One region of the Bacillus thuringiensis genome, then DNA from elsewhere that is predicted to be linked to it. Evidence: riboswitches for the same ligand, from Rfam matches in the RefSeq annotation. Region 1 holds a riboswitch; each other region holds the start of a gene.

Region 1 (10,059 bases):
CCCAGCAGCGAGCCATGTATACCCTATGTAAAGCCGTAATAATAATAATATGAAAGTAGCACGTTTATCAGTTCTTAAAAAATTGATAACCATTGAAATCCCTCCAATATTATATTTACAAGTTTATTATATATCCATTGTGAAAAGATTCACAATGGAGGAAATGTGAACGAATATATGTTGTGAGTAATTGTTTTATTTTTTGTAACATTTCATCTTTTTTGATAGACTAATAATAGAGATATATCAAAAGGAGGCAAAGACTAGATATGTGGATGAACTTGTAATGATTAGAAACTACTAGATAGATAAATTTTGCTCTCATAAGTGAGGGTTTATTTAGCTATTTGTAAATCATGCAAGGACTGCATAGTTGGCTTGTACATCCCTTTTGTAAGGACAGAGGTCTAGGTGGGGAAATTTATATCTCTTATATAAAATATGCGTCCTTTAAACTTGGAGGAGTATATGATGAACCAATTAAAAAATAAAGTAGCAGTTGTTACAGGCGTAAGTCGTCTAGACGGTATAGGCGCAGCAATTTGCAAAGAATTAGCTGAATCAGGATACGATATATTTTTTACGTACTGGACGGATTATGATAAAGAGATGCCATGGGGCGTTGATAAAAATGAACAAATACAATTAGAAGAAGAGCTATTACAAAATGGTGTTAGAGTATCGAGCATGGAGTTAGATTTAACTCGGAATGATGCACCGAAAGAGCTTATAAATAAAGTTACTGAACAATTAGGGTACCCTCATATATTAATTAATAATGCAGCATATTCTACGAATAATGATTTCTCTACGTTGACTGCTGAAGAATTAGATAAGCATTATATGGTGAATATTCGTGCGACTACATTGCTCAGTAGTCAATTTGCCCGAGGATTTGATAAGAAATCTGGTGGTAGAATTGTTAATATTACTTCGGGGCAATTTCAAGGTCCTATGGCAGGAGAACTAGCTTATGCGACAACGAAGGGAGCTATTGATGCTCTTACTAGTACGTTGTCAGCAGAGGTAGCTCATTTAGGAATAACAGTGAATGCAATTAATCCAGGACCAACCGATACAGGATGGATGAATGAAGAGATAAAACAAGGGTTAAAGCCGATGTTTCCTTTTGGCAGAATTGGTGAGCCAAAGGATGCAGCTAGACTCATTAAATTTTTAGTAAGTGAAGAAGCTGAGTGGATTACGGGGCAAGTTATTCATTCAGAAGGTGGATTTAAAAGGTAAAGTGAAACTTTAATCAGTGGGGGGTTCATCCCCCACTGATTATTAGTTGAACCAATCGGGCTTTTACGGGCAGTGATTCCCCCGCCTAACTTTTTTGCTTCCGCTGAATTTTGAGGCGGGATCTTACTGCCCGTTAATGCGGGATAAAAAGAAGGTATCTCCCCCTGGGGAGATACCTTCTTTTTTAATCTTTCTTCAGTCTTCGTGCAACACCATTACCTAAAGACTGTAATCCTTGAACGAGGATAATTAGAATAAAGACGGTTGCATACATTACTTCTGGTTCGTAGCGTAAATGTCCGAAGCGATATGCTAAGTCCCCTAGCCCGCCAGCACCTACAAGACCAGCCATTGCTGTTGCGCCGATTAAGCCAATCGTTGCAATTGTTAATCCAAGTACAAGGGAGGGACGAGCTTCTTTCACCATAACATGCCAAATGATTTTTATAGTAGAAACGCCCATCGCTTGGTAGGCTTCAATGACACCGCGATCTACTTCTAGTAAAGCCGTCTCCATTAAACGTGCGATATAGGGAGCTGTGAAGACGACAAGTGGTACGATCACCCCTTGCACGCCAATGGATGTTCCCATTAGAAACTTTGTAAAAGGTAAGATGAAGAATAATAGAATGATAAATGGAAGAGAGCGAATGATATTAATAACCGTATTAAGAATAGGATAGATGATTTTATTTTCACGCTGCCCACCAGGTCTCGTTAAAACAAGTGTGACGCCAAGTGGTAATGCAATAAGGATAGAGATAAGTAATGAAATAGATGTCATTTGAAAGGTTTGAATTGTGGCTTCCCATATGACTTTACCCCATTCATCCAAAAAGGACTTGTTTCCCATAATCTGTTCTACCTCCTTCTACAATGATTCCTTGCTCTTGTAAAAATGATAAAGCACGGTGGATTTCATTTTGTTCTCCTTGCATATGAACGACTAGTTTCCCATATGCTTCATGTTTTAACTGCGTAATATTACCGGATAAAATATTCGGATACACTTGGAAACGTTTTGTGGCAACAGCTAAGGCAGGTTCACCTGAAGTAGTGCCAATAAATGAAAGTGTTACAATTTCTCCAGTATTCTGTAGTTCTTTCTGTACCTCTTCTGGAATTTTAGCTGCAAAGGCGCTATTTACAAATTTCTTCGTTGTTACATGTTGTGGGTTTGTGAAAATATCTTTCACAGTCCCACTTTCGACTACAGATCCATGTTCCATAACGGCAACGCGGTCGCATATACGTTGGATAACGTTCATTTCGTGTGTAATGAGTAAAATCGTAATTCCAATTTCTTCGTTAATCTTTAATAACAAATCAAGAATAGAATCAGTTGTTTCTGGATCTAAAGCGCTCGTTGCTTCGTCACTTAATAACACTTCAGGCTCATGTGATAGTGCACGTGCAATTGCAACGCGCTGTTTTTGACCGCCAGAAAGTTCACTTGGATAAGCATCTTTTCGATTGAAAAGATCGACAATGCGTAAATATTTTTCTACCCTTTTTTTAATTTCCGCTTTTGGAATGCCAGCAAGGCGTAAAGGTAATGCAATGTTTTCATAGATGGTAACAGTTTTAAGTAAATTGAATCCTTGAAAGATCATTCCGATTTTTTGTCTCGCTTTTGCTAGTTCTTTTGTCGATAACGTTGTTAAGTCTTGTTCGTTTACAATGATATTTCCTGTCGTTGGTTTTTCTAATAAATTTACACATCGAATCAATGTGCTTTTACCAGCGCCGCTATACCCAATGATTCCAAATACCTCGCCTTTTTCTACTTTAAGGGAAGTAGACTTAAGAGCCTCAACAGTCCCTTTTTTTGTTGAAAATACTTTGGATATGTTTTTAAATTCAATCATTATCGTCAGCTCCTACCAAGATGGTAAAACTGAACCATCAAATTTTTTCTCGATAAACTCTTTTACTTCTTTAGATTGATAAGCTTTCTTTAATTTATTTACAACGGCATCATCTTTATTTTCAGTACGAACAACAACCCAGTTCACATATGGTGAATCTTTTCCTTCGCGGAAAATAGAATCTTTCGCTGGACTTAATTTTGCACCTAATGCAAAGTTTGTGTTAATTGCAGCTGCTTTTACTTCACTTAGTTGCGTTGGTAATTGAGATGCCTCTAATTCGACAATCTTTAATTTTTTTGGATTTTCAATTACATCTTTTGCAGTCGCTTTTTCTGTAGCCTTTGGATCAACTTTTAAAACCCCTGCTTTTTCAAATAATTTTAAAGCTCGAAGTTCATTCGTTGGGTCATTTGGTACAGCAATCGCATCGCCGTCTTTTAAGTCTTTTACATCTTTTATATCTTTAGAATATACGCCCATAGGGAATGTTACTGTTGAAAATACTTCAGCTAATTTCATATTGCGTTCAGCTTTAAATACATCTAAATACGATTTCGTTTGGTAGCTATTTACATCAAGGCTTTTTTCATCTAAAGATACGTTTGGCGCTACATAATCATTAAATACTTTTATATCAATTTCCAGACCATCTTTTGCTGCAACTTCTTTTACCTTTTCAAAAATTTGTTCATGTGGTCCACCTGTTACACCGACAGTAATCTTTTTCTCGTCTAATGCTTTTACCTCTTTATCTGAACTCGCACTACATGCGCCTAATAATAATACTGCTCCGCTTACAATGCTTAATAATACCTTTTTCATCTATAAATCCCCCTTCATATACGTTCCAAAATAAAAAGCACCTCCCAAAAATAAGAGAGGTGCCGAATAGACGAAATAGATTCCTCCCTTATCTTCCAAAACGAAAACTCGTTTTGCAGGAATTAGCACCTTAGCTTATACGTCATAAGCTCGGTTGCCGGGCATCATCGGGCCAGTCCCTCCGCCACTCTTGATAAGAGTATGTGTATGTAGTTTTAAATATGGTACTAATAGTAAATCGTACAAAAAGAATTGTCAATAATATTTTCAGAATATATTTTATTTTAAGGTAATCGAAACATTTCCTTTCTTATGGCCCATTTCTACATACGTATGGGCTTCTACAACTTCTTCTAATCGGTAAATTCTATCAATAACAGGTTTTAGCTTTTCTGTTTCAGCTAGTTGTTTTAGTAGGTTCATATCTTCTTTACTGACCTTTGCCATCATTCCGTTCACAGATACATATTTTCCATTAGGCATTAATGCATCTGTACAAAGAGACTTTTTATATTTTCCAACTGCGTCAAATATAATATCGTAGTGATCGCCCCGCTTAGTAAAATCTTCTTTCATATAATCAATTACGTTGTCTGCCCCTAAAGCTGTTACTAAATCGAAATTCGAACTACTACAAATGGCTGTGACAGTCGCCCCGAAGTATTTAGCAAGTTGTACGGCTGCCGTCCCTACTGACCCAGAGGCGCCGTATATAAGTACTTGTTGCCCTTTTTTTATCTGTCCTTTTCTAAGGAAGTGCAATGCTGAAGTTCCGCCAAAAGGAATAACAGCAGCTTCTTCATAGGTCACATTGGTAGGTTTTAATGCTATTAATCCACTTTCATGCACGCATGTGTATTCGGCATAACCACCAAGGTTGAGTTCTGTTAATGCAAAAACTGGATCCCCTTTTTTAAATTGTGTTACATCTGTTCCAATGTCTTCGATTTCACCGGATAACTCTACGCCAAGTATAGGTTTTCTCGGTTTTCTGAAACCTAATATGATCCGCATAGGAATCCAAAATAAGAGGGGGCTATTAAAGCCACGTATTCTACAATCTCCAGTCGATACACTTGTTGCGTGAATTTTAACTAATACTTCATTTTTTTTAGGTTTAGGCTTTTCTACATTTTGAAGCTGGAGAACATTAGGTGGTCCATACTTTGTGCAAATAATCGCTTTCATAATGACCTCCTGAAATGAGTTGTTATTATTTACATCATATTTAAACTTTTTCTCAAACATGTTGTTATATAGGAAATAAATTTAAAGATAAATATTACGAATTATATAGATTTCATAGGAATAGAGATGATATTATTTTTGGGAAGGAGGGGACGTTATGAAAAAACTTATTTTAATTTCAAGTCTAGTACTTGCAGTCGGTCTAGGAGTAGGGTGTAGTAATGAGGAAACAAAAAAGACTGATGAACCGAAAAAAGAAGCTGTGCAGAAAGAAAAGGAATTAACAGCGAAGGATGTTTTCAATAAAGCGAATGAAGCTTTTAAAAACGAAGAAAATGTAACGATGACATATGATGTGGGAATAAAGGCTGAAGGAACAGAGATGAATGTAATGAAGGCCAAAATGCAACTAGAGCCGAAGAAAAAAAACTCTCGTTCTGAAATGAATGTTTCTGGTACAGAGGTTATTGTTTATGATGTAGGTGGCAAAATTGCTGGTCAGGTGAAAAATCCTAATACGGGTGAAGTGATGTCTGTACCAGAGGAACAATTAAATGCTAACGGAATGAACGCGACTCAAGGAATGGTAGATAATTTAGAGATTCCATCGGAAATTTTAAATAAAGTAAAGATGGAGAAAAGTGGAGATAATTATAAACTGAAGTTTGCATTAAAAGGGCAAGAGACAGAGAGTATGCTAGCTAGTATGGATGAAAAGCAGAAACAAATGCTACAAGGCCAAAATGCAAAGATAGAAGAAATAGATGGGGAATATATTATTACAAAAGATTTTAAATATGAATCAGCAAAGATAGATATGGTTATGAGTAGCAATGGTAAGGATAAAGCGCACATTATTACGGATGCAAAGTTTACATCGTATGATAAATTTGATCCAATACAATTGCCAGCAGCAAAGTAATCACTGTCAAGAGAGGTACCTGAAAGAACGGGTATCTCTTTTTGTTGCTAATAAGGAGAGTGTCCTTTGAAAAAAAGAAAGATAGCAGTGGTCATTGTCGCATATACGGTTTTGCTTGCAACGTCTGTACATACGTATAAAAAACAAATTGATCATCCTATTATGAGTGATGTAGGTAAATTGCTTCCGACAAAAATAAAACGTGTTGAAAGTGCTACGGAAGAGCACTCGTTAATAAAATTAGTGCGAGATGCAAAAGTTTCAGGAGAGAAAATTTCCATTGCAGGCATGCAACATAGCCAAGGAGGACAGACATATTATCCGAATGGCACGATGCTCGATATGAAAGGATATAATAAAATATTAGAATTCGATCCAGAGAAGAAGCGGATTACAGTTCAAAGTGGTGTCACGTGGAATGATATTCAGAAGAAAATAAATCCATATGGCCTTGCGGTACAGGTCATGCAGTCTCAAAATATTTTTACTGTTGGTGGTTCATTAAGTGTAAATGTACACGGGCGTGATATTCGTCATGAGGCACTAATTGATACAGTAGAGTCATTCAGATTGTTAATGGCAGATGGCACGGTATGTAATGTAAGTAGAGAAGAAAATGTAGAGTTATTTCCATATGTCATTGGTGGTTACGGTTTATTTGGAGTTATTTTAGATGTGACGCTGAAGTTAACAGATGATGAATTATATGAAATGCACACGAGAATGATAGATTATAAAGAATACGCATCTTATTTCAAAGAGAAAGTGAAAAGAGATGAGAATGTTCGTATGCACTTAGCGCGTATTTCTGTTGCTCCAAATTCATTTTTAAAAGAGATGTATGTGACGGATTATACTTTGGCACAAAATCAAAATATGAGAGAAGAGTACAGTGAATTAAAGGAAGAAAATATTATAGCTGCACCTAAATTTTTACTTGGGTTATCACGTTATAGTGATTGGGGAAAGAATACATTTTGGGATATACAAAGAGGTTATTTTGAACGTACAGATGGAAAGTATGAGACGCGTAATAATGTTATGAGATCAGATAGTGCTTTTATGGAATATGAAAATCCAAATAGGACCGAAGTGTTACAAGAATACTTTGTGCCTATAGATGCTTTCACGGAGTATATAGATGATTTACGTAACGCATTAAATGAAGAAGAGTTTAATTTACTCAACATTACGATTCGTTACGTGGAAAAGAATGAAAATGCAGTTTTGTCCTATGCGAAAGATGATATGTTTGCGCTGGTTCTTTTGATTAACCAGGGACGCTCAGAGAGTGAGATAAAGAAAACAGAGGATGTCATTCGGAAGATGATTGATGTTACTTTAAAGCATAACGGTAGTTACTATTTGCCGTATTATTCTTATCCAACGAAAGAGCAGTTAAAGAGGGCATATCCTCGTATTGAAGAATTTCTCAAGAAAAAGAAGGAAGTAGATTCAGAAGAGAGATTTGTGAATTTATTTTATAGGGAGTATACGAAATGACATATAGAAGATTTGTGGCTTCGCAAAGTATCATCATGATGGCAGGAAGTATGGTATTTCCTTTTTATATATTATTGCTTCGAAACGTTGGAAATAGCTTCTCGCAATTTGGCTGGGCGTATGGCTTATTTGCTTTAACATCAGCACTTGTATATCCACTAGTGGGAAAGATATCTGATCAAGTAGGGGATAAAAAATTATTAATAATATACGCTTGGTCCATGGCAATCTTAATGCTTTGCTTTCCGATTGCCACGGAAGTATGGCATGTGTATATTCTTCAAATTGTAATGGGAGTTTTAGGTGCTGTGCAGCGTAATACTGAGAAGACTTCATTAGCACGAAAGGTTGCGCAGGAAAAGGCTGGTTATGAGATTGGAAAATACCATGTGTGGACATCCATTGGCGGAGCAGTAGCGGTTATTGCCACGGGATATTTAGTAGATTTCTTTACGATTGGTACAATTTTTTATATTGCATCTATTCTATATGTAGTGAGCGGGATTGTATTAAGTAGTAAAAAAATATAACTATTCCTATTTTCACCTTAATACCCTTTATTTGTTATACTAAAAGGGAATACAAAAGAAAAGGGGACAGTGCCTTTGATGAAATTTGTAGTTTTAGCTATTCTTACTTTGTTTTTGATTCCATGGACAAGAAGCAGTAGTAAGCTTCGAGCAGTGGATAAGAAGGGAGATAAGAAGGTTGTAAAGGGTAAGAAATCATCTATTTTAGTTATTCCTGTTTTATTTTGGATAGGTATTGCAATCTATGAATACTTTTGGCTAATTGATGATCGAGTAGATTCGATTCTTACTCATTATTCTGTTGCAGTAGCAATTTTAATTGGGCTTGTTTTATTTTCACAAGATCAAATAGGGAAATTAGAAGGTACGCTAAAAGGACTTCTAATGTTTATTTTACTCGCAAGTTACGGCTACTTTGGTTATTTGCACGATATAGTAATCTCGCAAAAGAAATATGATTCTGTTGTTAAGGTAGAGAAAGATATTTCAGAGCCATTTACTGAAAATGACCAGCCGTTTACAGTGCCGCCAAAGACAGCGGAGAATAAGATGAAAAAAGTATTTGGTGATATTCCGAAAGTAGCTTATTTTGAGCTAGGAGAATTAACGCCACAAATGGTAAACGGCGAAGCTTTATATGTAGCGCCAATTGAAGTTTCAGGATTTTTTAAAGCGCGTAAAGCTGAGACAATTCCAGGGTATGTAACGATGTCAGGTACGAATCCTGATGCGGAAGCGAAACTGCACCTCGGTTATAAAATGAAATATGTGCCAAGCATGTTTTTTGGTAATAAGTTAGAGCGTGTGGTAAGGCAAGCAGAACCAAATTTAATCTTTAAAGGAAAACCTAAATTTGAGGTTGATGATAAAGGAAAACCATATTATACAATGACGTATGGTGAATTTATTTCAGGAAGATCTGGATTTGAGGTAGAAGGTGTTGTCGTAGTAGATGCACAAACAGGTGAAGTGAAAAGATATAATAAAGGAAAGGCACCTAAATTTGTTGATGGTGTATTAAATCATGAGACTGCATCTACGTTAAATACGTACTTTGGTAAATATATTCACGGATTTTGGAATACGAAATTCTCACAAACAGATATGAAAATTCCGACTGAGTGGGGAACGAAAGAAGGCGTGACCCCGATCTTTGGTAAAGATGGAACACTGTATTATTTTACAGACTTTACTTCTCCAAAAGAAGGAGTAGATTCAGCCCTAGGCTATTCATTAGTAGATGCACGCACAGGCAAGCTATATTACTATAATGGAAAAGAAGTAAAGGGGATTATGGATGGTTCAGCAGCTACAGAAGTAGTAGATAATTCCTTTAAGAGAGAGAAATGGCATGGGACAATGCCTGTCATTTATAACGTATACGGAAAACCAGCTTGGATTATTCCGGTTGTTGATGACGGAGGCCTAGTACGTGCACATACAGTTGTATATGCTGCTAATGCAAAAATATTTGCGACAGGTTCTTCGCAGAAAGAAGCGCTTGAGAATTATAAAAACGTAATGAGTGGTAATGGTGATACCTTTAGACCAACCTCAACAGGAAAAGAAGCGCAAAAAGAAGGTATTGTACAACGTGTATATAAAGAGAAATCAGGTGAAAATACAATCGTGTACGTACTTTTAGAGAATGAACAAAAGGTATTTATGATACCGGTGAAGAAATTCCCGTATGCTATGTTTACAGAAGTAGGAGACCCAATTCAAATTACATATTTAGATACAGGAGAGATGATGGCCTCGGTATCTAAATTTACGAATAGCAATGTGAAAAAGTAAAGCGATAGAATTTCTATCGCTTTTTTTTACATTATGAAAGAGGAAAATGCGCTGTACTTGACGTATGTTTATGATGTAACTATAATTGTTACGATTCAGTGTATATAGGAAAGGGTGAATTGAAAAAGTGAATGAAGTTAATCACGAAATATATAAACCTGTAAAGGCAAACAGGTTATGG
Region 2 (10,059 bases), 1.3 Mb from region 1:
TAGCAGCCTAGTGCTATTTGTATATACAATCATATTCTTTACTTTCGTATTTTGGCTGAGTTTAAATCCATCTAAACTTGTCGATCGTATTGGAAATATATTAACACCTATTTTATTACTCTCAATTTTCTTATTGTTTGTTAAAAGTGTCTTTACACCACTTGGGCAATCAGGACCAGCTATGCAAGAGTATCAAACTTCTCCAATCTTCAAAGGCTTTATGGAAGGGTACTTAACAATGGACACCATTTCAGCACTTGCATTTGGAATTATCGTTGTAAATGCAATTCGCTCTAAAGGTGTGAATGATCGTAAGTCCATTGCCATCGCCACAGCAAAAGCAGGGCTTATTGCCGCTACAGGACTCGTACTTGTATATGGTGCACTCGGCTGGCTTGGGGCAACTAGTGTCTCTCTCGGATATGCAAAAAATGGTGGACAGCTACTTACTGTTATCGTACAACAATTATTCGGTCCGTACGGTTTGCTCCTATTATCTCTTATCGTTACACTCGCTTGTTTAACGACATGCGTTGGACTCGTATCTGCGTGCAGCCAATATTTTTCAACATTATTGACTACATTCTCATACAAAACGTTCGCGAGTATCATTTGCGCATTAGGATTATTAGTTGCCAACTTAGGTTTAACGAAAATTATCGCAATCTCTGTTCCAATTCTACTTGTTGTGTATCCAATTGCGATTGTACTCGTACTACTATCGTTACTTCATAAATACTTCGGTGGATATCGCTCTGTTTATGTAGGTGCTTTAATCGGAGCAGCTGTAGTGAGCGTATTTGATGGATTAAAACAAGGTGGTATTTCAGTTTCATTCATCACACCATATTTTGAATTTATCCCTTTATATAATGAAGGAATCGGCTGGCTAATACCAGCATTAGCAGGAGCTCTTATTGGCCTTGCAATCGCTAAGTTAAGCGGTACGAAAAAAGTTCCATTACTAACCGAATCTAACGAAGTAAAAGCCTCCTAAAAAAACTCCCAAAAGGGAGTTTTTTTACATTTGATAAGCATTATGATTAAAACTGCTTATTTTATAAGCTTTCGTATAATATTCAATATTCGTATCAACTGTTTCTACCTTGACAACATCATAGTGCTCTTCTTGCTTTACTAAAAATAAATAGTATTCCTCTGTTGCCTCAATAATCGCAATTTTATCTGTTTCAACATTATATTGTTCACAAAGTGCTTGTAATGCGTTCACATAATCCCCTAATTTTTTAGACTTATCCATTCCGAATATAGTTTGAACTAACATATACATTCTCCCCTTTATATGTACTGTTAACACCTCAATGATAACGCTTACAATATTTATCGTCAATAAAAACATTCAATGGTTTTAACGCCAAATCTATATTGTAGCGATCCAATAATTAGCGAGGAATCCCCCCGCCAATTAAAGTTTCACTTTATCACTTCGTTAATTGATGTCTAAATGCATAAATAACTGCCTGAGTACGATCACTTACATTCAATTTATTTAATATATTACTCACATGTGTCTTTACCGTTTTCAGTGCAATAAATAACTCATCCGCAATCTCTTGATTACTTTTTCCCTCTGCAATTAATAACAAAATCTCAAACTCTCTTTCCGTTAAATCATCATGCAAAGGTTGCTCTTTCTTTTGACGCATACGGGACATCATTTTCCCGGTAACTTTCGGCTCTAATACTGTTTCTCCATCATAAGTAGCTCGTACAGCATCTGCAATATCACTTGCTCTTGATGTTTTTAATAAATAACTAGTCGCCCCAGCCTCAATAACAGGATACAATTTTTCGTCATCTAAAAAGCTTGTTACAACTACAATTTTTGCTTCTGGCCATTCTTGAATAATAGCACGTGTTGCTTCGACACCATCCATCTCATCCATAACAAGATCCATTAAAATAATATCCGGTCTTAATTGCAGTGCTAATTCTGATCCTTTTTTTCCATTTTCAGCTTCCCCTACTACTTCAATATCTGGCTGTGTAGATAAATATGCCGATACACCCATACGAACCATTTCATGATCATCGACAAGCAATACTTTTATCATACTTCTCCCCCTCTCTCAAGCATAATCGGTACTTTCACTTCTATTTGTGTACCTTTGGCCGGGAAACTAAGTACCTTGAGTGTCCCACCAATTTCATGAACACGCTCTTGCATCGATCTTAAGCCATAGGAACCGGCTTTATTAACGCCTACTTCAAACCCAACACCGTCATCAATGATTTTTAAAATCGCATATTGATCAATTTTTCGAAGGCGCACTTCTGTTTTCTTTGCCTTCGCGTGTCGCAACGTGTTTGATAGCGCTTCTTGCACAATACGGAATAAATGATCTTCTACACCTTTTTTTAATTCTATTGGCTCAATAAGCCATTCAATTTTCATATGTTGTTTTCGCGATAATTCCGTTAATAATTCCTCTATACCTTCTGTCAGTTTCTTTCCTTCCAATTGTACAGGACGTAAATGAAGGAGCAATGCTCTCATTTCTGATTGAGCATTTACAACCATATTTTCAACAAGTTGTAATTGTTTTTTTGTCACATCTGGAAATTCAGTTATTTGTTCATTAATCGCTGACATCATCATCGACATTGCGAAAAGCTGCTGACTTACTGAATCATGCAACTCCCTTGCTAAACGATGCCTTTCTTGAGATATCGCTTCTTGTCTCATCTCTTCATTCCAATGAGCTCGTTCATTCGTTACTTTTTGAAAGAGTCCCGCTTGCTCCTCTAATCGACGAGCCAGAGCGATTACTTTTCGTTCCACTTCATGAAATTCATCATCTGCAGTAAACGAAACATCGCTCGGAAAATTCCCTCGCTCTACTTCAAATAGAAAAGTATTTAATCCTTGTATACGCTGCTCTATATAGTAACCGATTGCATATCCTACAATTCCCCCGATAAGTAAACTTGTAGTCATAATAAACAAGCCAATTGGAACAGAAGCGATGGATTCCTTCCATAATAAATCATACACTTGTTGCTCGCTTTTCCATACATATACAATTGTACAAATGAGTGCGATACTAACAGAGGACAACATAGAATAACGAATATACATCCACGAAATATTTTTTTGTTTCTTCATTATACTTTCCTCACTTCCGTGTCGCCTACGACAAGCGAAGAAATAATTTTAATACGACGAGGAGCCTCTTTATACTGCTCTGTTCTAAATGTAACATTGCGGTTAAACCCTGTCTCTTCATGACCTGGCAAGAGCACACGGCCGACAAGAACAGAATGATTTAAAGAAAGTTCAATATCATATGGCACATATAAACGAATATTACCAACGACACCTCGAATAACAATTACTGTTTCTCCTTCTGGAATCATAGCAGTTGTTAAATCCATTTCCACATCACAAGCACCATATTGAACATTAATATCCTCAAGTTCATAAATATGATCCATCATTCGTACATTGCCTACAAACATATTTTTCAAATATGGTTCTGTACGATATATTTGCTTCTCTTCGTCTATAATCCCTTTTTCTTTAATTTCAACCTTCATTGCTTTTTGCTGATGTCCTTGTTGAATCAATTGATAACCAATTAAAGCTAAACAAGCAAATACGACAAGAACAAATGCTGCTGATGAAAATAAGAAGAATAAAAATACGATACCACCAACAAATAAAAATACATTTCCCCGTACATAACGATTCTTTTTACGATAATGCCTTCCAAACATAAGCATAATAAATGCAAAAATGAGACCACCTGGTTCAAAATGTCCAAGTATCATATCAAGAAAAAGACCGAATCCAAATATGATGAGGAGCATCCCCATTAATTGTGTCTTTGAAAAATGTTTCTTCATTTCAGCTCCCCCCCTTCTTGTCACATATACATAGAAGAAAAGGCATTGCTTTCCAACACCTTTTCTCCTATCACTATATCATAAGCCTGTTTTATAATATACTACTATTATTTTGTTAACTCTTTCGTTAACGATACATCATTCTTTTCCTTCATTTCACGCTCAAGTTTTGCAATTTTCATATCAAATGTGTCACGCTCATGCTCTTCATTCATACGAGTTTCTAAGTCACGAATGTGATCTTCAATTTCTTCAAATCGTAAGAACGGATTATTTTCATCCATTTTATGCATCGCAGTATTCATACGACGATTTGCATGTGCCATATTTTCACGTGCCATTAGTTCCATACGCTTTGCGTGCATTTCTTTTAATTTATTTTTCATTTCAGAAAGACGACGCTCTAACTCATCAATTTGCTCTACAACACCTGCATACATTTCTTCTAATCGAGTTACTTGCCCTTCATAATAAGCTACCTCTTCTAAAGCACGTTCGTGCAATTGTAATTCGCCTGCTTCTTGAGCAATGATAGCTTGCTTTGATCTTTTGTTAACGAAATAGCGTGCTTGCTCAAGCTCACGAGCAAAGTTAGATTTTAATGTTTTATGACGTTCAATTAACTTCTCAATTTTTGTTATTTCACGCTCACTATCACGTAAATATTGGTTTAACATCGCAATTGGATTTTTTCTTTCCTTCTCATCTAACACATTATGAAAATCAGCTAAAATTGCATCGCGTACACGTCCGAATAAAGATTGTTTCATTATAAATCTTCCTCTCTTCTACTTTATTTATAATTTGATTTATTGTTTTAGTTTTTCATTAATTTGTTCCACTCATCTTCAAAGTTGCTATATGGTTTAGAACTTTCTGGAGCAGACTCAACAACTACATCTTTTTCTTTTTTCCACTCACGGTATCCGTAGTATAAAACCACTAAAGCAGCGATACCGATTAATGCTGGTGAATGAGAAAGTGCAATGGATAAACCGATTAAACCAACAATACCCCAAGCTAACTTTCCAAAAAATGACTTAGCTCGCACAAATGATTTATAGCTCCAATATACAACTCCTGCTCCGATTGCGAATCCTACAATACCAGCAAGACTACCAAGAGCAATTAAAGCCAAAATACCGGCTGCGATAAACGCTAGAAATTGTTTCATCTTGTGCTTGCCTCCCTTCGATTTGATACTCTTATCTTAACTATTTTTTCATCTTTCCATAACGAGCTTAAGAACCGTTTTTAACTCAGACTTAAGACCGAGTCATATTCAGCCCTTTACGCAAAAAAAACGTGCAGAGTCTATTCTCTGCACGTTTTTTAATTACTAACGTTCATATTAAATTAAGCTGTTTTATGATACTCTTTTTTCTCAGCTACTTTCGAAAACCTTGGAAACCCAATTAAAATAGAAACAATCCCACATACTCCAACTAAAATTGGATAAAATGCATATGGTAACAATTCAACCGGAGATAACGCTGCAAATCCTGCTGCCGTTAACATTTGGGCACCGTATGGAATTAACCCTTGCACACAACATGAGAAAAGATCTAATACACTCGCTGATTTACGAGGGTCTATTTCATATTGATCTGCAATATTTTTTGCAAGCGGGCCTGTAAAGATAATTGAAATTGTATTATTCGCTGTACACATATTCGTCATACTCACTAAACCAGCAATACCAAATTCTGCTCCTTTTTTCGAACGAATATTACGAGTTAATACATTCATTAAATATTGAATACCACCATTATATTGGATTAATTCAACCATACCGCCAATTAATATAGCAAGTAACACTAACTCCATCATACCGCCCATTCCAGTCGTTACACTTTTAAAGAAACTTTCTAACGTGTAACTTCCATCTATAAGACCGATAACACCAGATAGTACAGTTCCACCAGTTAATACAATAAGTACATTCCAGCCAAGTAGCGCTGTAATAAGTACTCCTGCGTACGGTAAAATCTTTATCCACTCAAAGCTATGCGCTTTAATCTGCGTATCACTTCCTGAAGTAACTATTACTAATAGTACAATTGTAATAATAGCCGCTGGTAATACAATTAAAAAGTTCGTTTTAAACTTATCTTTCATTTCTGTTCCTTGTGAACGAACAGCTGCGATTGTTGTATCTGAAATAAATGATAAATTATCACCAAACATCGCTCCGCCAACAACAGTAGCCATCGCAAGTGCAATTGAGATATCAGTTTGACCACTAATACCTACAGCAATCGGTGCTAATGCTGCAATTGTTCCCATTGATGTTCCCATCGCTAATGAAATAAATGCACCAATAACAAAGATTCCAGCTACGATAAATCCTGGTGGCAAAATAGTTAACGCTAAATTAACAGTTGAGTCTACTCCACCCATTCCTTTAGCAGTTTCAGAAAATGCACCTGCAAGCACAAAAATTAATACCATAATCATAATATCCGGATTTCCTGCACCTTTAGCGAACCGCTCGACTTTCACATTAAAACTTTCTTTACGATTCATCACTAAAGCGACTCCTACAGCAATTGAAATCGCTACAAGTATCGGCAATTTATAGAAATCACCTGTAATAATTCCAGAACCAATAAATAGCGCCAAAAATATCCCAAGTGGTAATAAAGCTAAACCATTTCCTCTCGTTTCTTTCAAAGTACCATCTCTCCCTAGTTTCAACCTTTTTTCTAATGAATAACAAAAGACCTCTTCCGACGAGAAGAGGTCTTATACATCTATAAGAAACACTCTTCTCATCTTTCAAGCACACGCTTGCTGGATTTGGCACAGCACTCTGAAATCGAGTCCGCTGCCGAGGCATCGTAGGGCCAGTCCCTCCGCCTCTCTTTATAAGAAGGTTTCATATTTATTTTTTAATAATAATTTCTTCCCTAACTTTACTCGCTTACAAAACAAAAGTCAATTATTTTTTGTATAGATTTTTTTGGTAATTATACAAAAATTTGAATACAATAATCATTTTAACTTTTCGATTTCTTCTTCCAATATTGAAATCCAATAAAATTCACTATTTTTTATTGTTGCTAATATCCATTTCGTCGTGTACCAAACTAGCTCATAATCTTCCTTCGTGACATCGCCACTTTTATAAGCGTCCTCTAGCTCCTCTTCATCTAATACATACACCTTACCGCTAGGTAATAATACTACATCTAAATATAAATCATCAAAATACGGTAAACCACGGTCATCTATTTCATATTCTTTCGTCACATCAATATAATATTGCACTAAATTGTGCCTATCATCTAACATAGCTGTAATCGCAAAGTTCTTTCCATTAATAAAATATTGAACCCATGTATACCCATTACCTGCAATACAAATTTCTTTACCATCATATTCTTTACAACTAGGCTCTCTCACCTTTTTTATATCCAGTATTCCGAGCATTCCCTCTTCTACTTGCTTAACCGTATAACCCTTTTCTATTAGTCTCTTCCACGAAGAACCATCACCATATTTACGTTTCATTATGTCTGCTCCTCTTCTATATACAGAAAAGCTCCCACATATTATGTGAGAGCTTGTTCATATTATAATTAAGCTGCTTGACCTTTTTCAGAAATCTCTTTCAAATAAGCTTGTCCTTTTTCAGCGTCATATTGACCTTCCCACTTAGACATAACTACAGCTGCTAAAGAGTTTCCTACAACGTTAACTGCTGTACGAGCCATATCTAAAATACGGTCAATACCAGCAATGAACGCTAAACCTTCAGGTGGAATACCTACTGTACCAAGTGTCGCTAATAATACAACGAATGATACGCCCGGTACACCTGCAATACCTTTTGATGTAACCATTAATACAAGTAATAATGTAATTTGTTGCGTAATAGATAACTCAATACCGTACATTTGCGCCAAGAAAATAGCCGCAATTGCTTGATATAAAGTTGATCCATCTAAGTTAAATGAATAACCTGTCGGAATAACGAAAGATGTAATTGCTTTTGGGCAACCGAATTTCTCCATTTTCTCCATGATTTTTGGTAAAACTGTTTCTGAACTTGCTGTAGAATATGCTAAAATCAGCTCGTCTTTTAAAATCTTAAAGAATTGGAAAATGTTAATTCCAAATATTTTCGCTGTAAGTCCTAAGACAACTACAACGAAGAAGATCATTGCTCCATATACAACAATTAGTAATTTTCCTAATGGAATTAATGAAGCAAGACCAAATGTAGAAACTGTAACTCCAATTAGCGCAAACACACCAAATGGTGCAAATTTCATAACTTGGTTTGTTACGTAAAACATCGCATCAGCTACACCTTGGAAAAATTGAAGAACCGGTCTTCCTCTTTCACCAATTGCTGCTACACCTAAACCAAATAATACAGAGAAGAAGATAATAGCAAGCATATCTCCGTCAGCTAATGACTTCATAATGTTCGTTGGAACAATATTTACAAATGTATCTGCAAATGAATGACTTTGTACTTGCTCTGTCGTATGTGTATATTTCGAAATATCTGTCTTTGTTAACTGCTCCATATTTACGCCTTTTCCTGGTTGGAAAATATTCGCAATTAATAGACCGACAATAATTGCAATTGTTGTAATAATTTCAAAGTAAATAATTGTTTTTCCGCCTAGTCGGCCCAATTTTTTTACATCGCCAACACCAGCAACCCCAACAACAATACTTGCTACAACAATCGGTACAACGATCATTTTAATTAATCGGATGAAAATATCACCAATTGGTTGTAAATAACTCACTACCGCCGGATTGCCAAAGAAAATCGCCCCAACTGCAATACCAAGCGCAAGTCCTATTAATATTTGCCATGCAAGTCCTATTCTTTTCATATTTGTTGTAACCCCCTCTTCGATGTTTCACTCTATCTCTCATTCTATCTCTATAAAACTTGAAATTAAGAGTATTACATATTATTCGACAATTCACTACATTTTGTCCCTGTTAAAAATCATAAATCAAAAATTAAAATCTGACAACAAAATAAGTTTGCCCGAACGCAAATAATTTTCTTGACAAAAAGTAGACTCATGTCAGAAAACCTCACATGAGAACGATTCCTCACTAGTGTTTTATTAGCTTTTCAAGTAATATTTCACCTCATAAAAACTCTTAGTTTTCTCCTTAATTTCACAGATAAATCCCAAAATATACCTTTGTTACACAAGTAAATAACATGTAAGTACTATGACAATTAAAGTTGAAAAATGATAAATTCCGACAAAACTTAGCAATTTTATAAAGTTTTCTTTACATTATGATTACAACGATAGACACTCTTCTTCTTATGATATATAACATTCATAGGGAAAGGAGTCAGACAACTATGAAAAAGAAATTTGCAGCGTTTAGTGTTTTAGCAGCAGGAACGATTTTTGCTTCCCCGTTACTTTCACCCGTATACGCTGAAACAAATCAAGATAAATTATCTAACATTCAATCTGAATTAGAAGGCAAACAAAGTGACTTACAAAATAAATCAGTCGAGAAAGAACAAATAGAAAAAGAAATTCAAGAATTACAGAAGAAAATCGATGAATTAACTACTTCTATTAATAAAAACGAGGCTGAATTAAACGATACAAAAAAAGAAATTAGCAAAACTCAACAAGTAATTACTGACAAAAAGAAACATATTGAACAATTACAAACAAACATAGATACACGTCAGGAAGTTATTAAACAACGATTACAATCTATGCAAGAAAAACCTCGTACAAATATCATTACAGAGGTACTAACAAATTCTTCAAATATTGCCGATCTTGTTGATAATATGTACTCCGTAAGTTTAATATTAAACAATGATACAGATATTGTAAAAAAACAAACATCTGATCAAAATGCTGTAACTACAGAAAAAGAGGCTGTTGAGAAAAAAGAACAACAACTGAAAGAATCTGAGCAAAAACTAGAACAAAAACAGCAAGAATTACAAAATAACCAACAACAGCAACAAACTCTTATTAACGATCTACATACGAAAGTAGCAAAAGTAGATTCAGAGATTGAAGGATTAGAAGAATCCAAAGGCATTTTAGAAAATCAGCGTCAAGCTGTTCAAAAAGCAATTGAAGAAGAAAAACGGGCCGAAGAAGCTCGTAAAGCGGAAGAAGCTCGCCAGGCAGAGGAGGCTCGCAAACAACAAGCTACTAAATCTGCTCAAGC
Region 3 (10,059 bases), 2.4 Mb from region 1:
TAATATAGAAATGTGATTATTATTTGGAATATTGTAAGGAGGAGATTATGACGAGGTGAAAAAGCAAGAGAAGAAAAGTGGTAGAGTATTACCTCTCCGGTTAAATATTTTATTCCTTTGTGTATTTTTATTATTTTCTGGCATTATTATTCAGTTAGGGAAAGTGCAAATTTTTGATGGAGAAACATATAAAAATGAAGTAGAGAAGAGAGAAAATGCAACCGTGGGCCTTTCTGTACCACGTGGGAAAATATTTGATCGTGAAGGAAATCCAGTAGTTGATAATAAGTCTTTACGTACGATTACATATACAAAGGTGAAAGGTGTAAAACAAGAAGAAATATTAAAATCAGCAAGACAACTTGCAGACATTATTGAAATGCCACAAGAAGATATTGATAAGTTAACTGAGACTGATAAGAAAGACTTTTGGATGCAATTAAATCCAGAACTTGCTCAAGACTTAGTATCCAAAAAAGAAATAGATAAGTTCCGAAATAAGGATATTACCGGAAAAGAGCTAGACAAAAAAATAGAAGATTTAAAAAGGAAGCGCGTTACAGATAAAAATCTTCAAGAACTAACAGCTAAAGATATAGAAGTGTTAGCTATTAAAAGTAAAATGACCTCAGGTTTTCAAATGGCACCTCAAATTATTAAAAAGGACGTTAGTGAACAGGAATATGCGGTGATTAGTGAAAATTTAGCGAACCTCCCAGGGGTAGATGCATCAGTTGATTGGGAGAGAATCTATGTAAATGATGGTCTATTCCGTTCTGTCCTTGGTAACGTTTCAAATGCTGATGAAGGATTGCCACGTGAAAGATTAGATTATTATTTAGTGCGTGATTATAGTCGAAATGATAGGGTCGGCAAAAGTTATATCGAACAGCAATACGAAGATGTACTTCATGGTACAAAAAAAGAAGTAAGAAGCATTGCTGATAAACAAGGAAATACTATTAGAACGGAAACTGTTACTGAAGGGAAAAGCGGTAAAAATTTAACTTTAACAATAGATATGGAATTGCAAAAAAAAGTAGAGGAGAGCATAGAAAAAATATTAAAACAATATAAAGGATCAGAATCAATGTTAGACCGTGCTTTCGTAGTGATGATGAATCCCAAAAATGGTCAAGTATTATCAATGGCTGGGAAAAAGCTTGTAGAAAAAGACGGGAAAATGGAAGTAGAAGATTACGCTTTAGGCACGCTGACTAGTTCTTATGAGCTTGGATCAACGGTTAAAGGTGCGACAGTGTTAACAGGGTTTGAAACAAATGCAATAACTCCTGGAACACATTTTTATGATGCACCTATGAAGTTTAAAGGAACTAAGGAGAAGAAGTCTTGGAAAAATTTTGGTGATATAGACGATCTAAGAGCGTTACAAGTATCTTCAAACGTTTATATGTTTAATATAGCATTAAAAATTGCTGGAGTGGATTATGTGAAAAATAGTTCACTAGATATTAAACAAGAATATTTTGATAAAATGAGGTATTATTTCAGGCAATTTGGATTAGGCGTACAAACTGGTATTGATTTACCAAATGAAACTGCAGGACAAATTGGAAGAAAAGATCATCAGCCTGGTTTCTTATTAGATTATTCTATTGGACAATATGATACGTATACACCACTTCAGCTTGCACAATATATTTCGACTATCGCAAATGGAGGGTATCGAATGAAACCACAAATTGTTCAAGAGATTAGAGAACAAACCGTTCAAAAAGATGAGGTTGGTAAAGTAGTACAATCAATAGAACCCGTTGTTTTAAATAGAATCGATATGAAACAAGAATATATTAATCAAGTAAAAGAAGGATTTAGAAAAGTATTTCAAGAAGGAGATGGAACGGGAGTAAGAGTGTTCCAAAAAGCACCATATAAACCAGCTGGTAAAACAGGGACCGCACAAACTGTATATGGTGGAGAAAATGAAATTGGGCGAAATGCGAAAGGCGATCGTAGAGAATGTTATAACTTAACATTGGCTGGATATGCGCCATATGATGATCCAGAAGTAGCATTTTCTGTTGTAGTACCGTGGGTTGAAAATGATAAATCGGGCATTAACTCCGATATTGGAAAAGAAGTTTTAGATGCTTATTTTGATTTGAAAAATAAGCGATTAACTGGTGAAGCGCCAAAAACAGATAACTCTAAAGAGAATTAAAATGGACGAAACGTCTCTAGCATTCATGTGAACTAGAGGCGTTTTTATCTGGGGATAGATTGGAAATGAGGTATATATGAAGCTGTTTATTCTAAAATATTGGAGGAACATATGTAGCTACATCTTAATTATAATAGGGGTTATTTTTATTAATAAGTCATTTTTATTTTGTATGGTAGAAGGAATTTCGATGCAACCTACTTTAAATGAAAAAGATTATATACTTGTTAATAAGGTAAACGTCTGTTTATCGTCTTTTCATTATGGGGATGTTGTCATCATAAAAAAAGAAGACGAGCCTATTTACTATGTGAAACGAATTATTGGATTATCGGGGGATAATATACAATTAAAAGAGGATGAGGTATATATTAACGGTAAAAAGCGTGATGAGTCGTATATACATTTAGATATGTTACAAGTATCCAATCGTTTTTCAAATTTTAGAGAAATAAAAGTTCCTACGCATAAATTATTTGTGTTAGGTGATAATCGTAATCATAGTAAAGATAGTAGGAATACACTTGGACTTATTGATGAGTCAAATATAATAGGTAAGGTAGAAATGGTATTTTATCCATTTGATCATATAAAATGGATAAAATAATTCTATTAACGATTCACATTTTATAAAATAAATCATATATTGATAGCATAGGACAAGCAGAAAAGCTTGTTCTAACCTCACAGAACACTCCTTATCACGGTTAGGCATCTACATAGGTAGATGCTTTTTTTATGTTGATGACTGAAAATTATTTATCAACATAATGTAACAAGCACTTTAGGACTATTAGGGGACGATTACATGTACAAATAACAGTATGCTTAATTAAAACAGTGAAATGTAAGGAGTGAGGAATAAGTGCTAAATATTTTAGTGGTTAATTTTCCAGCAGAGGGACATGTAAACCCTACATTAAATTTAGTAAAAGCCTTTACTGAACGAGGGGATCACGTACATTATATTACAACGGCAAACTTTAAGGATAGAATTGAAGATTTAGGAGCTACTGTACATACTCATCCGGATCTATTAAAGGAGATTTCTATTGATGCTGAAACCTCATCTGGGTTAAATGCTTTCTTTCATGTGCATGTTCAAACTTCTTTATATATATTGGAAATTACGAAAAAATTATGTGAAAGTATAAATTTTGATTTCGTAATTTATGATATATTTGGCGCGGGAGAGTTAGTAAAGGAGTATTTACAAGTTCCAGGTGTAGTTTCCTCACCTATATTTTTAATTCCTTCAGAGTTTTTGAAGACATTACCTTTTCATCCAAATGCAGATATACCATTCCAACCAGAGGAGATCTCTGAAAAATTACTAAATCAGATGGAACATAAATTTGGAGTAAAACCAAAGAATAATCTTCAATTTATGAATAATAAGGGTGATGTTTGTTTCGTATACACAAGTCGTTATTTCCAACCTAATAGCGAATCGTTCGGAGAAAATAACATTTTTATTGGACCGAGCATTTCAAAGCGTAAAACAAATATAAAGTTTCCACTGGAATCACTTAAAGAGAAGAAAGTTATTTACATTTCAATGGGAACACTGCTTGAAGGACTCGAACCATTCTTTAATACTTGTATTGATACTTTTTCAGATTTTGATGGGATAGTTGTAATGGCAATTGGTGATAGAAATGATATTTCAAAAATAAAGCAAGCGCCAGATAATTTTATAATTGCTCCATACGTACCTCAATCAGAAATATTAAATGAAGCAGATGTTTTTATTACACATGGTGGTATGAATAGCGTACACGATGCCATTCATTATAATGTCCCATTTGTAATAATACCGCATGATAAAGATCAGCCTATGATAGCGCAAAGATTAACTGAGCTTGAAGCGGCACATAGACTATTGAAAGAACATGTTAATGTGCACACTTTAAAAGAGGCTGTAACAGATGTTCTTTCAAATGAAAAGTATAAAAATGGTATAAGAAAACTGAATGATAGCTTTATAGAATGTGGTGGTTCAAAAGAAGCAATTGCAGTTATTGAATCTCTTTTAAATAAATAATTGTAATAATATAAAAGCATAGAGGTTCTCACCTTTATGCTTTTATATTCCTATCCAGCAAATTGCACAGCAGTATTTGCATGTAAAAAAGCAGTATCAAAAACGGGAATAGTGAGATCATTTTGGGAGATGAGTAAAGGTATTTCAGTACAGCCTAATAATATACCTTCAGCGCCGTTTTGAATTAATGATTTTGTAATTTGTAATAACTTTTCTTTAGATGTTTCTGAAATGATCCCTCTACTTAATTCATCTAATATGACATGGTGGATAAAAGTTCTTTCCTCGTCATTTGGGATAATTGTCTCAATGTTATATTTCGCTAATCGTGATTTATAGAAATCTTGCTCCATCGTTTGTTTTGTTCCTAATAGTCCGATACGTTTTATATTCTGTTCTACCATTTCTTTAGCACTTACATCACCAATGTGAAGAAGCGGGATAGATATTGCTTGTTCTACTTCCTCGGCAAATAGATGTACGGTATTTGAACACATTAATAAACATTCAGCCCCAGATTTTTCAACTTTCTTTGCAACTGTAACTAGTTCATTTTTCACTTCTTCATATTGATGGTTTTGTAATAAAGTAGTTACTTCACCAAAATCCATACTATATAAAACTAACTTTGCATTTTGATCGTATTGAGAGAGTGTAAGCGTATTAATATGTTTATAGTATAATGATGTAGATTCCCAACTTAATCCTCCAATCAAACCAATAACTTTCATAATGCATTCCTCCCGAAACGATTTTGAATTCATTATTTCACAATTCCGATAAGAAAACAATGATTTAAATGTGCCATTTAACAAAAAATAAAAATAGTAAGAAAAGTGTTGAAATTTACACTTTTTAGTGCCATAATACGAATTACAAATTAATACTTATCCAGAGAGGTGGAGGGAACGGCCCTAAGAAACCTCAGCAACCCCTATGCAATTTTATAGGAAGGTGCTAATTCCGCAGAGGACACGTTGTGTTTTTTGAAAGATAAGAGGATTCTTGAACGTGAAAGAAAATGACCTCTTATATAAGAGGTCATTTTTTGTTGTATAGAAAGGGAGTGTAGATGCATAATTCATTTTTAAATTAAATATAGAGTAATAAAAGTTGACTAATATGAGAGGGGAATTGTAATGAACAAATTATCAACAAAGTTAGTAGTAGCAATCGGTATTGGAGCAGCATTATACGGGATATTAGGACTTTGGGGATTTTCTATTGCACCGAATACATTTATTAAACCAGCATTAGCTATATTAACTGTTTTTGGAGCATTATTTGGTCCAGTGGCAGGACTGTTAATCGGACTTATAGGTCATACAGTAACAGATACGATTGCTGGCTGGGGGATTTGGTGGGGCTGGGTTATTAGTTCAGGGATTATTGGTTTTTCGATGGGTCTTATTCAAAAAAGAGTTGGTTTTAGTGTGAAAAACGGGTCGTTTAACAAGGGGCATATTTCTTATTTAGCAATTACTGGGTTAGTTGGTATTGTCATTGCTATTATATTTGCTGGGGCATTCGATATTATTGTGATGGGAGAACCATTTGACAAAATTGTTATACAAGTATTAGGAGCAACAATTTCCGATGTTATCGTTTTCTTAGTAGTTGGATTGCCACTTACAATTGGCTTGGCAAAATCTAATAAGAAACATACACATTTAAAAATTGAAAAGTAGGGATGTTAACATGCAACCAATTATTTCGTTTGAACAATTTACCTTTCAATATGGGCATGCTGCGCAGCCTACTTTAAGTGATATTACCTTTCATATATACCCTGGAGAAAAGGTGCTAATTGCTGGACGAAGTGGTTCAGGAAAGTCGACATTAGCTCATTGTATCAATGGGCTAATCCCATTTTCTTATGAAGGGATTAGTACTGGTAACGTTTTAATTGCTGGAAAAGATCCGCGAAAAGGCAGCATTTTCGAGCAGAGTAAAAATGTGGGAACAATTTTGCAAGATCAAGATGCTCAATTTATTGGTCTGACAGTAGAAGAAGATGTAGCTTTTTATTTAGAAAATGAATGTGTAAATCAAGATGACATGAAAAAGATTGTTTCGGACTCATTAAGAAAGGTGAAGATGCATACGTTTCATAAACAAAGTCCACATGAATTATCAGGAGGTCAAAAGCAAACAGTTTCTCTTGCTGGTTTATTAACAACAAATGCGGATATATTATTGTTCGATGAACCGTTAGCGAACTTAGATCCACTAAGCGCCGTACATACGATAGAACTTATGAAAGATATACATGAGCAATATAATAAAACGATTGTCATTATCGAACATAGGATAGAAGAAATTTTAAAGCTGGATTTAGACAAAGTTATATTAATTGATGAAGGTAAAGTCATTGCAATAGGAACACCAAAAGAAATCTTAGCGTCAAATATATTGCCACGTATTGGCTTAAGAGAGCCTATTTACATCGAAGCATTAAAGAGATTACATTTTGATCGTAATAATGACGTAATATATCCAATGGAAAACCTTCAAAAAGAAAAGATAGGCAACGTTCTAAAAGAGTGGATGGAGAAACAAGTCATATTAAAAGGTAATACTAAAAACAAGGAATTACTTAAAGTGGAGAATTTATCATTTTCATACCCTAATAAACAAAAAGTATTAGAAAATGTAAACCTTTCAATATATGAAGGAGAAATTGTGGCACTATTGGGACATAATGGAGCAGGGAAATCCACATTAGCTCATAGTCTTATAGGCATAAACAAAATAAAAAATGGGAAAATCTTGTTAGAAGGTGAAAATATTAGTTCTTGGTCTATTCGTAAACGTGGGAAAATCATATCTTACGTGATGCAAAATCCAAATCATATGATTACACAGCCTACTGTTTTTGAAGAAGTTTCATTTACATTAACATTACATAATTTTTCTAAGGAAGAAATTAAGAATAGAGTAGAAGGAACTTTAAAAATTTGTGGTTTATATCCATTTCGTAATTGGCCAATTCAAGCACTAAGCTATGGGCAAAAAAAGAGATTAACAATCGCATCTGTATTAACAACAAATCCTAAGCTTATCATATTAGATGAACCGACAGCGGGACAAGATTATTATCATTATAAACAATTTATGTCGTTTATTAATAACCTAGCTAAAAAGGGTATTTCATTTATTTTTATCACTCACGATATGAATCTCGCACTAGAATATGCAGACCGTGCAGTAGTTCTACATGAAGGGGAAATTATTGCGGATAATACAGTGTCTAATGTATTTGGTGATCAAGAAACGTTACAAATAGCTAACTTAAGAGAGAGTTCTTTAACCAAGCTTGTTAAATTTAGTGGGATTGCATGTCCGGAAAAATTTATGGAACTTTATTTAGATAGTAATAGGAGGGAGGAAGGTGCATAGTACATATTTTCATCGTATGGATGGGGTAGTGAAATTGTTTTTATTTATTTTTTGTATGACGCTTACTTTTTTGTTTTTTGATTTTCGGGTGTTGCTAATATTATTTATCATTGGGTGTATCGGACTCAGCATTGCTAAAATTCCATTTCATAAAATTTTAATTGTTTTTAGTGTCATATTTACATTTAGTTTATTAAACTCTGTCATGATTTTATTTATTACACCAACTCATGGATCTGAATTAACTGAATCATATACCTCGTTTTTACATATTGGATATGCAACGATTACATATGAAACATTATTTTATGCAGCTACACTTTCATTAAAGTATTTTACGTTATTACCATTTACACTTCTTTTTATATACACGACAGATCCAAGCGAATTTGTAAGTAGTTTAAGTAAACTTGGTATCCATTATAAGATTACATATGCAATAAATATTGCACTACGTTATATTCCTGACATCCAGTCTGAGTATAAAATTATTAAACACGCGCAAGAAGCGAGAGGAGTGGCTTTTGAAAAAGGAGAAGCAAGTTTATGGGTTCGTATGAAGAACCGTGTTTTAATTTTCTGGCCACTAATCATTCATTCTCTAGAAAGAATAGATACGGTTTCAAATGCAATGGATTTAAGAGGATTTGGAAAGAAGGATAAACGTACATGGTTTTATACAAGTAAGGCGAAACGTAAAGATTTCATCGCTTTATTTGCCGGTGTTTTCATATTCATTGTTGCGGTATATTTAAAATTAAACGTATTTCAAAACTTTTGGTATCCATTTTAAAGCACTCTTTAAACGAGTGCTTTTACTTATTTTTATGTAGACATGCTCAAAAAAGGGATATACACATAATGTATAATACGAACCAGTTAAAATGATCAACTACCTATTAGTTTTCAAACCAAAAGGAGGAGAAAATATGAGTTACGGTGGTTCTTGTGGTTTTGGTGGAGGTTTCGCTTTATTAGTTGTGTTATTCATTCTATTAATAATTGTAGGATGCAGCTGCTGGGGCGGAGGATACTAATTTTTAATTAGTCTTCACAAATGTAAACTAAAAAAACATTGAAGATACTTATGTATCGAAACAAATAAAAAAGGAGCAACTATGCCCCTTTTTTATTTGTTTAAATGCGTATTCTTACTATATTTCGGGAACGTAATCGTTAAAGTTGTTCCTTTACTAACGATACTTCGGATTTTTAAACTTCCATGCATCGTCTCAATAATCTTAACAGCAACCATCGTACCTAAACCAGTGCCTTTTGTTTTTGTACTAAAATACGGTTCACCGAATCGATTTATTTGCTCCTGTGACATTCCAACTCCGCTATCTTCAATTCGTATTTCAACTTTACTATTATTGATAGATGAGGAAATATTTAAGGTACCACCATTAGGCATTGCTTCAATACTGTTTTTTATTAAGTTTAAAAAACATTGTTGAAAGTGCTGTTTATTACCAACAATGGTTGCCTCAGAAAAATCCTGTGTAATATGTATCGTATTCATATTACATAATGGCAATATCATATTAATAACTCGATTTAACTCTTGTTTTACTGAAATTTGATCTAATTTTTCTGGAGCAGGTTTGGCAAACGTTAAGTAATCATCGATAATTTCTTGGGCACGATTTAACTCTTCAAGTATATGTTTAATATATTCGTCTCTTGATTCAGGAGTTAAATTTGGTGTTTTTAAAAGCTGTGTAAATCCTTTTACGACCGTTAAAGGATTCCTTACTTCGTGCGATATACTTGCAGCGAGTTGGCTAACAATCTCCATTTTTTCCATTTTAATTAATTTTGAGCGCATTAATACAGCATCTTTTATAACTTCATTTATATAAACAATAAATAACATTAAAGTAGTCGGTAATACCATGAAATAAATAATATATAAATTATTCACTTCAAAATCTGATAAAGTTAATACAATTACAGTTGTAAATATTGCTAGGAAAAAGGTTAAAAACATGGAAAAAGCTACTTTAAGTTTTCTATTATATGTATTAAATTTTGAAGATGCGAGTGCTGTAACGATGAACATTATTCCGTAAACAACGACTGTTAGCATGTTAAAACCATAAAATATAAATCTTGTAATTAATAAAATTGTAAACAATATGATACCGACAGGGAATCCACCATAAAGCGTACCTATTATGACCGGAATTTGTCTTAAATCATGAATACAACTTTCATCCATATAGATAGGGTATCGCATACATAAAATAAGCGGGATACTAGAACAAAGGGTAATCAGTAGTATTTTATATTTCTTTAAATAGTGCCGGCTATCATATATGAAATAAAAAACAAATATACTACATAAAATGTATAGAAGATTATTTAATACGTTTTGATTAATATAAACAAAGTCCATAATATTTGCCTCGTTATTCTGAATTTACTTAACATA

What was found. A riboswitch is a leader RNA that binds a small molecule or an ion and turns the genes downstream of it on or off. The one in region 1 is predicted to bind S-adenosylmethionine.
Region 2: linked by a shared signal. The riboswitch ahead of AC241_RS07575 (Na+/H+ antiporter NhaC family protein) and the one ahead of AC241_RS01005 (MetQ/NlpA family ABC transporter substrate-binding protein) in region 1 are both predicted to bind S-adenosylmethionine.
Region 3: linked by a shared signal. The riboswitch ahead of AC241_RS13190 (ECF-type riboflavin transporter substrate-binding protein) and the one ahead of AC241_RS01005 (MetQ/NlpA family ABC transporter substrate-binding protein) in region 1 are both predicted to bind S-adenosylmethionine.

What each region holds. Positions count from the first base shown of each region.
Region 1 is NZ_CP012099.1:168,736-178,794, forward strand. It holds gene AC241_RS00985 (DoxX family membrane protein) at 1-93, opposite strand, end outside; gene AC241_RS00990 (SDR family oxidoreductase) at 469-1,245, shown strand; gene AC241_RS00995 (methionine ABC transporter permease) at 1,430-2,098, opposite strand; gene AC241_RS01000 (methionine ABC transporter ATP-binding protein) at 2,073-3,113, opposite strand; gene AC241_RS01005 (MetQ/NlpA family ABC transporter substrate-binding protein) at 3,126-3,938, opposite strand; SAM riboswitch class I at 4,024-4,138, opposite strand; gene AC241_RS01010 (NAD(P)-dependent alcohol dehydrogenase) at 4,218-5,126, opposite strand; gene AC241_RS01015 (DUF6612 family protein) at 5,284-6,048, shown strand; gene AC241_RS01020 (FAD-binding oxidoreductase) at 6,115-7,551, shown strand; gene AC241_RS01025 (MFS transporter) at 7,548-8,081, shown strand; gene AC241_RS01030 (DUF3981 domain-containing protein) at 8,160-9,878, shown strand; gene AC241_RS01035 (multidrug effflux MFS transporter) at 9,997-10,059, shown strand, end outside.
Region 2 is NZ_CP012099.1:1,430,885-1,440,943, reverse strand. It holds gene brnQ3 (branched-chain amino acid transport system II carrier protein BrnQ3) at 1-997, shown strand, start outside; gene AC241_RS07605 (DUF3922 domain-containing protein) at 1,022-1,360, opposite strand; gene AC241_RS07600 (response regulator) at 1,443-2,075, opposite strand; gene AC241_RS07595 (sensor histidine kinase) at 2,072-3,127, opposite strand; gene liaF (cell wall-active antibiotics response protein LiaF) at 3,127-3,867, opposite strand; gene AC241_RS07585 (PspA/IM30 family protein) at 3,975-4,637, opposite strand; gene AC241_RS07580 (lmo0954 family membrane protein) at 4,685-5,041, opposite strand; gene AC241_RS07575 (Na+/H+ antiporter NhaC family protein) at 5,224-6,540, opposite strand; SAM riboswitch class I at 6,636-6,741, opposite strand; gene AC241_RS07570 (ribonuclease FAU-1 family protein) at 6,862-7,380, opposite strand; gene gltP (glutamate/aspartate:proton symporter GltP) at 7,449-8,723, opposite strand; gene AC241_RS07560 (murein hydrolase activator EnvC family protein) at 9,218-10,059, shown strand, end outside.
Region 3 is NZ_CP012099.1:2,552,443-2,562,501, forward strand. It holds gene AC241_RS13170 (peptidoglycan D,D-transpeptidase FtsI family protein) at 56-2,182, shown strand; gene lepB (signal peptidase I) at 2,259-2,789, shown strand; gene AC241_RS13180 (macrolide family glycosyltransferase) at 3,048-4,226, shown strand; gene AC241_RS13185 (aspartate/glutamate racemase family protein) at 4,277-4,957, opposite strand; SAM riboswitch class I at 5,111-5,226, shown strand; gene AC241_RS13190 (ECF-type riboflavin transporter substrate-binding protein) at 5,366-5,914, shown strand; gene AC241_RS13195 (ABC transporter ATP-binding protein) at 5,925-7,625, shown strand; gene AC241_RS13200 (energy-coupling factor transporter transmembrane component T family protein) at 7,618-8,418, shown strand; gene AC241_RS32905 (YjcZ family sporulation protein) at 8,555-8,662, shown strand; gene AC241_RS13205 (sensor histidine kinase) at 8,755-10,023, opposite strand.